DNA from 3 places in the Mesorhizobium sp. KR9-304 genome. Region 3 is predicted to be linked to each of the others. Evidence: predicted binding sites of a transcription regulator. Region 3 holds the regulator's gene; each other region holds the start of a gene.

Region 1 (3,276 bases), on a different contig from region 3:
CAATGCGAGCGGCCGCCGGCCGAGGCCAGCGACCGCCAAGTTGGCGGGAAGAAGCCTTCCCGCTCAGTTCGTTTCGGCGCCGAGGCCCGAGGCGTGGCTCATCACGTGGTAGATGTAGTTCTCTTCCACGGTTCCCTGAAAGAGGTGAGCGAACGGGCCCCAGGCATAGATCGCGACATCGTCGCCGGCATGGGTTTCGCTGCCCATAGGCACGGTTGCCGGCTGGAGATAGTCAATGCTCAGCGTATCGGTGTCGGTCAGGTCGGGGCGAATGCCGGCAGGCTGCGCCTTGGTCTTGTCCTCGTCCTTGCCGAGCGGCGGGAAATAGGCGCCCGGACCGTTGGCGTAGCCGAGCGTGGTGTAGGGCTTGCCGTCGCCTGCGAGTTCCAGTTCGCCTTCTACGTTGACGACCTTGCCGAAGATCGGATTGCCGCGCTTCGGATAGCCGTTGATGGTCATGGTGTGGCTGTGGTCGGCGGTGACGACGACCAGCGTATCCTCGCGCGAGGTCTTTTCGAGAACAGTCTTGATCGCCGCATCGAAGGCAAGCGTGTCTTCGAGAGCGCGCGCGGCGTTGCCGGCGTGGTGGGCGTGGTCGATACGGCCGCCCTCGATCATCAGCACATAGCCGTCCTCGTCCTGGGCGAGACGGTCGAGCGCCTTGGCTGTCATCTCGGCAATCGATGGCTCGCCGGCGGCGTCCTTCGCCCTGTCGGCTTCGTATTCCATATGGCTCATGTCGAACAAACCAAGGATCTTGGCGCCCGACTTCACATCGACGGCGTCGAAGCCCTTCTGGTCGAACACAAAGACGTTGTTGTTGGACTTCTTCGTCCATTCGGCGGTCAGATCGCGGGCATCCGTCCGGCGGCCGGTCTTTTCGGTATCCTCGGGGTCTTTCATTTCCGCAGGGAGGAAATAGGCCCGGCCGCCGCCGAGCACGACTTCAAAGCCATCGCCGGCCGTCCAGTTGACGAGCTGGTCGGCGATGTCCTTGCAGCCCGCGGCCTTGGCTTCTTCCGGAAGTTCCTTGGTGCTCTCCCAATCGCGCACCGGTGTATGCGCGTAGGCCCCGGCCGGCGTGGCGTGCGTGATGCGAGCGGTGGAGACGACGCCGGTCGCCTTGCCGGCTGCCTCCGCCAGTTCGAAGATCGAGGTCACTTCGCCGGCGAGCGCGGCCTTGCAATCGCCGACCGGTACAGTCTGGTTGACGCCGATGACGTCATTGCGGGTTTTCACGCCGGCGACCATGGCAGTCACGGTCGGGGCCGAGTCCGAAACCTGGCCGTCATGGCTATAGGTCTTGGAAAGCGCCGTGTAGGGGAAGGTGTCGACCGCGATGCTGTTCGACTCGCCGTCGACGCCGCGCTTCTGGCCCTCAAGGATGCGTGCAGCGGTCACCGTCGCGACGCTCATGCCGTCGCCTACCATGATGATCACGTTCTTCGCCTTGCCGGTGATCGGCTGGATTGCTAGGCGGCGGGCAAGGTCGGCCTGCGCGGCGGTAAAATAGCTGTCGCCGGTCTGGGGCAGCTTGTCCTGGGCAGTGGCGGGAGCGAGCGCCAGCAGCGAAGCACCGACGAAAAGAAGTGGTGTTAAACGTCGCATAGGTTTCATCCTCTTGATCCGATGGGGGCGACCCGGCAAAAGCCCAGAGCCATGGTCGCCTATTAGGCAGGGGCAAGTGACATGCCTATGACAGGTCAAAGCGTCGTAGGCACCGGAGGTAATCGATATATCGAGCCGCGGCTGTTATGACGGGAGAGAGACCGGTATTCTGGTCTTTCGGAGCGTGCCGGTGTTCACGAAGTGTGCATTTTTCGTGATGTCGACATAGTTAATCCGGCCCGCTACATGCGAGCGGTCCGGAACAACCGAGGCGAGACATTGGAAAGTAAGGCAGCCGACGCGAGCGCAGAAACAGGGCAAGCCCCTGCCATCATTCTGGTCGAGCCGCAGCTGGGCGAGAACATCGGCATGGTGGCCCGCGCGATGGCGAATTTCGGCCTCGCCGAGCTGAGGCTCGTCAATCCGCGCGACGGCTGGCCGAACGACAAGGCGCGCGCCGCCGCGAGCCGGGCCGACCATGTGATCGACGGCGCGGTGCTCTACGACGGCCTGCGCCCAGCGCTGGCCGACCTGAACTTCGTCTTCGCGACCACCGCGCGGGAACGCGACGGCTTCAAGCAGGTGCGTGGACCCGTCGAGGCGGGCAGGGCGCTTCGCTCGCGGGCGCGTGCCGGGGAGCGTACCGGCATCATGTTTGGACGCGAGCGCTTCGGCCTCTACAACGAGGAGGTGGCGCTGGCGGACGAGATCGTGACGTTCCCGATCAATCCTGAGTTCGCCTCGCTGAACATCGCCCAGGCTGTGCTTCTGATGTCCTACGAATGGATGAAGTCTGGGCTGGCAAGCGAGACTGACACGGCCTTCTCAAGTCCGGAGATCCAGCCGGCCGAAAAGCATCACATCCATGGACTGCTCGATCATCTGGAATCAGCGCTGGATGCGCGCGGCTATTTCCGCCCGACGGCGAAAAAGCCGAAGATGGTCGACAATCTGCGCGCGGTGTTGACGCGGCCGGGCTTCACCGAGGCGGAGATAAAAGTGCTGCGAGGGATCGTCGCGTCGCTCGACTATTTTTCGCCGCGCACGCCGCGCGGCGAAGGTTATCCGGAAAGGAAGGCCGAGGCCGATCGAGAAGCGCATGCTGACGGCGACTATCGGCGCAAACCCGCGCCCGTCGACAAGGGGCGCGGCGATGACTGACCGACCGATCCTGATGTTCGATTCAGGCATCGGCGGGCTGACCGTGCTGCGCGAGGCGCGCGTATTGATGCCCGACCGGCGCTTCGTTTATGTCGCCGACGATGCTGGCTTTCCGTACGGAGCGTGGGAGGAACCGGCGCTCCGGGAACGTGTGCTGGCGCTGTTTGCCGATCTGCTCCTGCGCTTTGATCCCGAAATATCCGTCATTGCCTGCAACACCGCCTCCACCCTGGTCATGGAAGCATTGCGCGAGAGGTTTCCCGGCCATCCATTCGTCGGCACCGTGCCGGCGATAAAGCCCGCCGCCGAGCGTACCCGCTCAGGTCTGGTCTCCGTGCTCGGCACGCCCGGCACGGTTAAACGGCAGTACACGCGCGACCTGATCAAGCAATGGGCATCGAAATGCCATGTCCGCCTTGTAGGCAGCGACAATCTCGCGGCACTCGCCGAGACCTACATGCGCGACGGCTTCGTCGACGAGGAGGCCGTACGCGCCGAGACCGCCCC
Region 2 (3,276 bases), 1.2 Mb from region 3:
CAGCTGATCGACCTCGCCACGGCCAGCCCGCGCACGGTGCTCGCGATACGGCGCGACACGATCGGATATGTCAGCCAGTTCCTGCGCACCGTGCCGCGCGTCTCGGCACTCGACGTGGTGGCGGAGCCGCTGGTTTCACTGGGCGAAAGCCGCGAGACCGCACGGGATCTCGCCCGCGCGTTGCTTGCCCGCCTCAACCTGCCTGAAAAGCTATGGGCCCTGCCGCCGGCGACCTTCTCCGGCGGCGAGCAGCAGCGCGTCAACATAGCGCGCGGCTTCATCACGCCGCATCCGGTGCTGCTGCTCGACGAGCCGACTGCCTCGCTCGACGCCAGGAATCGCGAAGTGGTCGTCGAGATGATATCGGGCAAGAAACGCGAGGGCGTGGCGCTGCTCGGCATCTTCCATGACGCGGACGTGCGCGAGGCAGTCGCCGACCGCGTCATCGACGTCACGCAATTCGCCGCACGGAAGGCCGCAGCATGAGCTCGAAGCTCTCGGAAACGCCGCTGGTCCACGAGACGGCGGAGGTCGAGAACTCGACGCTCGGCCGCTGGACGGAGATAGCCGAGCGCTGCCGCGTGTCGGAATCCGTGCTTGGCGACTACTCCTACATGATGCAGGATTGCGCGATCTGGTGCGCCGACATCGGCAAGTTTTCCAACATCGCGGCTTCCGTGCGCCTCAACGCGACGAATCATCCGGTCGACCGACCGACGCTCCACCATTTCACCTATCGCGCCTCGGACTATTTCGACGATGCCGAGCACGAGCAGGATTTTTTCGCGCAGCGTCGCGCGAAGCGCGTGCGCATCGGTCATGACACCTGGCTCGGCCACGGCTCGACCGTGCTGCCGGGCATCACCATCGGCGACGGTGCGGCGGTCGGCGCGGGCGCGGTGGTGACGAAGGACGTGGCGCCCTACACGATCGTCGCCGGCGTGCCGGCAAAACCGATCCGCGAACGCTTCGATCGCAAGACCGCCGAGCGCTACCAGGCGCTTGCCTGGTGGAATTGGGATCATGCACGGCTGCGTTCGGCGCTCGACGATTTTCGCTACCTCTCGGCCGAAGCGTTTTTGGAAAAGCATGGGGGATAGGCCTTCCTTCGCCCCGGCTGCGACGGTGCGGGAATATCGGCACAGCGATGTCGCATCCAAATCCCGCTCACCGTCTCGGTCCTTCGGACCTCGCCACCTCTCCCCCACTTTCGTGGGGGCGAGGAGATAGGCGCACTTCATCGTCACCACGCCTGCTTTCGCATCTGGCTTTTGCAGGTCCTTGTTGCCCATGACTCGCGACCCGACTCAGGCTTCGCCGGTCGGGCGTCTTGGGTAAGTGGGAAGCGGGGCACGGGGCCGAGCCTCTCAATTGTTTAGTACGTGGCCGGTTTCCCGCGCCCCGCCGGCGTTCTTGCCCTACCTGGAGGAGACGCAGCGAATTGTTTCACCGCGCGACCTCGGTCAGGGCCTGGTCCTCAGGGCTCATCACCCAGCGGCACACCGTCTTGCCGCCGAACCAGCGCCGTCCCCTCCACGCTCATCCGGTTCATGACCCGTGTTCCCGCGAGGGCGATGGGGGAAGTATGGCCTAGGATGGAACTGCGTGGAGAAACCGTCGCGAATTATTTTCGAGACCGCACGAAATCAATGGCTTGGCGGGAATGTATATCCACGCGGCAGGGGCAGTTGGCGCGCACCCTCTCGGGCCTGCTGCGGTGACCAAATCTCCACCGCTCCGCGGAAGCCGGAGAAGGCGGCCCCTCCAGCCCTGTGCACTGTCACAAAACTGCAATCACTGCGACATGCCTCGTTCATGGCGGTGGTTTAGGCGGTTGGCGCAGTGGGCGGCGAAAGCCGCGTTGGACAGGGAAGCCGCCATGCTGCAGATACGCGACGTGACGCGCCGTTTTGGCAGGAACACAGCCGTCGACCGGGTCGCTCTCGAAATCCCCGAGGGACAGATGGTCGGCATCATCGGCCGCTCCGGCGCCGGCAAATCCACTCTCCTTCGCATGATCAACCGTCTGATAGATCCCTCCCAGGGGTCTATTTTTTTTGACCAGACGGAAGTCTCGGCACTCGCCGGTTCCGCCCTTCGCCGCTGGCAGCGCGACTGCGCCATGATCTTCCAGCAGTTCAATCTGGTGCCGAGGCTGGACGTGCTCACGAACGTGCTGCTCGGCCGGCTGAACCACCGCTCGACCGCGCTCAACCTGCTCGGCATGTTTTCGCGCGAAGAGCGCGCAGCGGCGATCGCCTCGCTGGAGCGGCTCGGCATCGCGCAGGCCGCACTCCAGCCCGCTGGCACGCTGTCCGGCGGCCAGCAGCAACGCGTGGCGATTGCCCGCGCGCTGATGCAGCAGCCGAAGGTGATCCTCGCCGACGAGCCGATCGCCTCGCTCGATCCGATGAACGCCAAGGTGGTTATGGATTCGCTGCAGGACATCAATCTGCGCGACGGCATCACCGTCATCACCAACCTGCACACGCTCGACACCGCCCGCGCCTACTGCAACCGCATCATCGGCATGGCCGCAGGCAAGGTCGTCTTCGACGGCGCGCCGGAAGAGCTGACGCGCGAAACGGTGCGCATGATCTATGGCGCGGAAGCCGACGGCGAAGAGATTTCCGAGGCCATCACTTCGACCAGCATAGGCGTCACCAGGCCGCGCAAATACGAGCCTGCGATGCAGTTGCAGGCCGCGCTCGCCGCTCACTGAGCGGCCGCGAACCGCCGCATCTTATTCCCGATCACCAAGCGTCCGGCGCGTAAAGCCGGGTTACAACAGGAGAGACGAAAATGTTCAGGAAAGCACTCTACGGAGCCGTCGCGCTCACCACCATCATGATCGGCGCAGCACAGGCCGAAGACCTCAAGGAATTCCGCATCGGCATCCTTGGCGGCGAGAACGAATCCGACCGCCTGCGCAGCTTCCAGTGCCTGGTCGACAAGCTGCCTTCGGTGCTCGGCGTCGAGAAGGTGTCGCTGTTCCCGGCGGCCGACTATGACGGCACCATCCAGGGCCTGCTCGGCGGCACGCTCGACTATGCTGAGCTCGGCGCTTCGGGCTACGCCAAGATCTATCTCGAGAACAAGGACGCAGTCGAGCCGATCCTGACCACGGTCCAGACCGACGGCTCGACCGGCTATTATTCGATCATGGTCGCCAAGGCCGACTCCGGCATCAAGACGCTGGCCGACGCCAAGGGCAAGAAACTCGGTTTCGCCGATCCGGACTCGACCTCGGGTTATCTGGTTCCTGTCACCGCGCTT
Region 3 (3,276 bases):
GTGGGCTGACTTCCCCGAAGCAGGCTTCCAGCAGAAAACCTCTGCCGCGATCCTAATCCTGCTGGCATTTCTGGTAATCATGAACGCGATTGCGGTGATCCTGCGCAAGCGTTTCGAGCGGCGCTGGTAGCGGAGTTGAGGATATGAACATCATGACTGAAGCGGCCGTGGAGCAGAAAATCATGACTGGTTTGGACGGGCCGGTCTTCAAGATGAAGGGCGACAAGGTCTCGGTCTACTACGGTGAGAAGCGTGCGCTGTTCGACGTCGATCTCAACATCCGCGAAAAGCAGGTGACAGCATTGATCGGCCCCTCGGGCTGCGGCAAGTCGACCTTCCTTCGCTGCCTCAACCGCATGAACGATACGATCAGCATAGCCAGGGTGACCGGCAGAATCACGCTTGACAACGAAGACATCTACGACAAGTCGATCGACGTCGTGGAGCTCAGGGCCCGCGTCGGCATGGTGTTCCAGAAGCCGAACCCGTTCCCGAAGTCGATCTACGAGAACATCGCCTACGGCCCGCGCATCCATGGCTTGACCAAAAGCCGGGCGGATCTCGACGAGGTCGTCGAGAGGAGCCTGAAGAAGGCGGCGCTCTGGAACGAGGTCAAGGACCGTCTCACGGAATCCGGCACCGGCCTGTCGGGCGGTCAGCAGCAGCGCCTCTGCATCGCGCGTGCCATCGCCGTCTCCCCGGAGGTGATCCTCATGGACGAGCCCTGCTCGGCGCTCGATCCGATCGCCACCGCCAAGGTCGAGGAGTTGATCGACGAACTGCGCTCAAACTACACGATCGTCATCGTCACCCACTCGATGCAGCAGGCGGCACGCGTCTCGCAGCGCACTGCGATGTTCCATCTCGGCTACCTCGTCGAGGAGGGCGCTACCGACAAGATGTTCACCAACCCCGACGACAAGCGTACCCAGGACTACATCACCGGCCGCTTCGGCTGATTGACTGTTCCTGTTGCGACAGATCACGAGGACCTAGATCATGGGCGAACATACGGTCACCTCGTTTGACGAGGACCTCGACCACATCCAGCGGCTCATCCGCGACATGAGCGATCTCGCAGGCTCGATGGTCGGCTCTTCGATCCGTGCGCTGCTTGCATCCGACAATGCGCTTGCGCAGCGGGTCGTTTCCGACGACGTGATCATGGACGCGCGGCAGCGCGAGATCGACGACCGTGCGATCACCCTGATCGCCAAGCGCCAGCCCATGGCACAGGATCTGCGCGCGGTGGTCGGTGCGATCCGCATGGCCGGCGATCTCGAGCGAATAGGCGATCTAGCGAAGAATATCGCCAAGCGCGCCGGCGCGGTCGGGCAAGGTGCTGCGCCACGCGGCCTCTCGCACGGCATCGAGGCCATGGCGGAGCTGGTGCTCGGACAGGTGCAAGGTGTCGTCGGCCTCTACGTTGCGCGCGACGCCGACGGGCTGCGCACCCTGCGCATGGACGACGAGAAGATCGACGTCAAATACACGGCGGTGTTCCGCGAGCTTCTTACCTACATGATGGAAGATCCGCGCAACATCACGGCCTGCACGCATCTGCTGTTCTGCGCGAAGAATCTCGAGCGCATCGGCGATCACGTGACCAACATCGCGGAAAACGCCTATTATGTGGTAACCGGCGAGCAACTGCCGGCGAACCGTCCCAAGCTCGACGAGACCGCGCTGGCGGTTCTGGCCGAGTAGGATCAGGACACACCCAAGGGACACCCGAAGATGATCGCGCCGAAGATCATGGTGGTGGAAGACGAGGAGCCGCTAGGCGTGCTCCTGCGCTACAATCTCGAGGCCGAGGGCTACCAGGTCGAGATCGTGACGCGCGGCGACGAGGCGGAAATCCGGCTGCAGGAGCATGCGCCCGACCTGCTTGTGCTCGACTGGATGATCCCGGCGATCTCGGGCATCGAGCTCTGCCGGCGGCTCAGGATGCGGCCCGAGACGCAGCGCCTGCCCATCATCATGTTGACGGCGCGTGGCGAGGAGAGCGACCGCGTGCGCGGGCTTTCCACCGGCGCCGACGACTATCTCGTAAAACCATTCTCGACGCCGGAATTCATGGCGCGGGTGCGGGCGTTGCTCAGGCGCGCCAGGCCCGAGGTGCTGTCCTCGGTGCTCAAGGTCGGCGACATCATGCTCGACCGCGAGGCGCACCGGGTCTACCGCAAGAAGAACGAGATCAAGCTCGGGCCGACGGAATTCCGCCTGCTCGAGTTCATGATGCGGCACCCCGGCCGCGTCTTCTCACGCAGCCAGTTGCTCGACAATGTCTGGGGCGAGACGATCTATATCGACGAGCGCACCGTCGACGTGCATGTCGGCCGCCTGCGCAAGGCAGTCAACAATGGACGCATGCCTGATGTCATACGCACGATACGCGGCGCCGGCTACGCAATCCGCGAAGACTGAACTTCCGAAAATCTGACCGCCGCAAGCGACTCTTGCCGAGCCGACGTGTCCGGTGCATATTATTCCGGGCGCCGAAAAAAATAAAAAGCGCTTTTGGGAGGGGTCATGCGTTTACTGGGCCGCGTGCTTGCGGCGTGTGCTGTCATTGCGCTGGCGTGGTGCGCGACGCTGCCGGCCAAAGCGGCCGATCGCCCGACGCCGCAGGAAATGCTGCGCGACTGGTATTACCTGATGAACGAACTGGTTCGGCACACGGCGACTTATTCGCCACCGGTAGCAAGTCGCTCATTCGGCTATCTGGGTGTTACCGCGTTCGAGGCAGCCGTGGGAGGCTCGGACAGACTGGTGTCACTGGCGGGCCAGTTGCCTGGGCTGGATGCGGTGCCGGCGCGCGATGTCGCCGCCGTCTACGATGAGACGATCGTCATAAATGCCGCGATGTCGGATGCGATCGTCTACTATTTTGGCAATACCGGTCCGACGGGGCTGCGCGCTATCAAGGCCGCGCAGACGAAATGGCGCGGACGGGCCATTTCTGGCGTCTCCGAGGACGTCGTGGTGCGCAGCGAGACATTCGGCAAGGCCATGGCCTCCAGTATCCACGAATGGTCGCTGACCGATGGCGGCGCGGTCATCGACAATATGGGATTCCCTGAAGATTGGGATTTACCCAAGGGGGAAGGCAAGTGGGTGCCGACCAGCCCGATCCGCCAGCAGCAGCTGCCGCTGCTGCCCGAATGGGGAAATAACCGTACTTTTGCCGTGCCTTCTGGCGCTACCTGCAAGCTACCGGGCAACCCGCCCTTCAGTTTCGAACCGGACACCCAATTCTACAGGGAGGCCAACGAG

What was found. The regulator PhoB, encoded in region 3, activates phosphate uptake and scavenging genes when phosphate is short. The targets are predictions, from matches to a motif close to TGTCATNNANCTGTCAT.
Region 1: ABLE71_RS19200 (alkaline phosphatase) is a predicted target of PhoB. The motif match lies at 1,685-1,701, and genes of this name have one in related genera.
Region 2: phnC (phosphonate ABC transporter ATP-binding protein) is a predicted target of PhoB. The motif match lies at 1,779-1,795, and genes of this name have one in related genera.

Annotation. Positions count from the first base shown of each region.
Region 1 is NZ_JBDZDN010000003.1:616,633-619,908, forward strand. It holds gene ABLE71_RS19200 (alkaline phosphatase) at 64-1,608, opposite strand; gene ABLE71_RS19205 (RNA methyltransferase) at 1,888-2,769, shown strand; gene murI (glutamate racemase) at 2,762-3,276, shown strand, end outside.
Region 2 is NZ_JBDZDN010000001.1:886,257-889,532, forward strand. It holds gene phnL (phosphonate C-P lyase system protein PhnL) at 1-486, shown strand, start outside; gene ABLE71_RS04200 (DapH/DapD/GlmU-related protein) at 483-1,100, shown strand; gene phnC (phosphonate ABC transporter ATP-binding protein) at 1,880-2,722, shown strand; gene phnD (phosphonate ABC transporter substrate-binding protein) at 2,803-3,276, shown strand, end outside.
Region 3 is NZ_JBDZDN010000001.1:2,123,071-2,126,346, forward strand. It holds gene pstA (phosphate ABC transporter permease PstA) at 1-130, shown strand, start outside; gene pstB (phosphate ABC transporter ATP-binding protein PstB) at 144-959, shown strand; gene phoU (phosphate signaling complex protein PhoU) at 1,000-1,707, shown strand; gene phoB (phosphate regulon transcriptional regulator PhoB) at 1,738-2,427, shown strand; gene ABLE71_RS10260 (vanadium-dependent haloperoxidase) at 2,533-3,276, shown strand, end outside.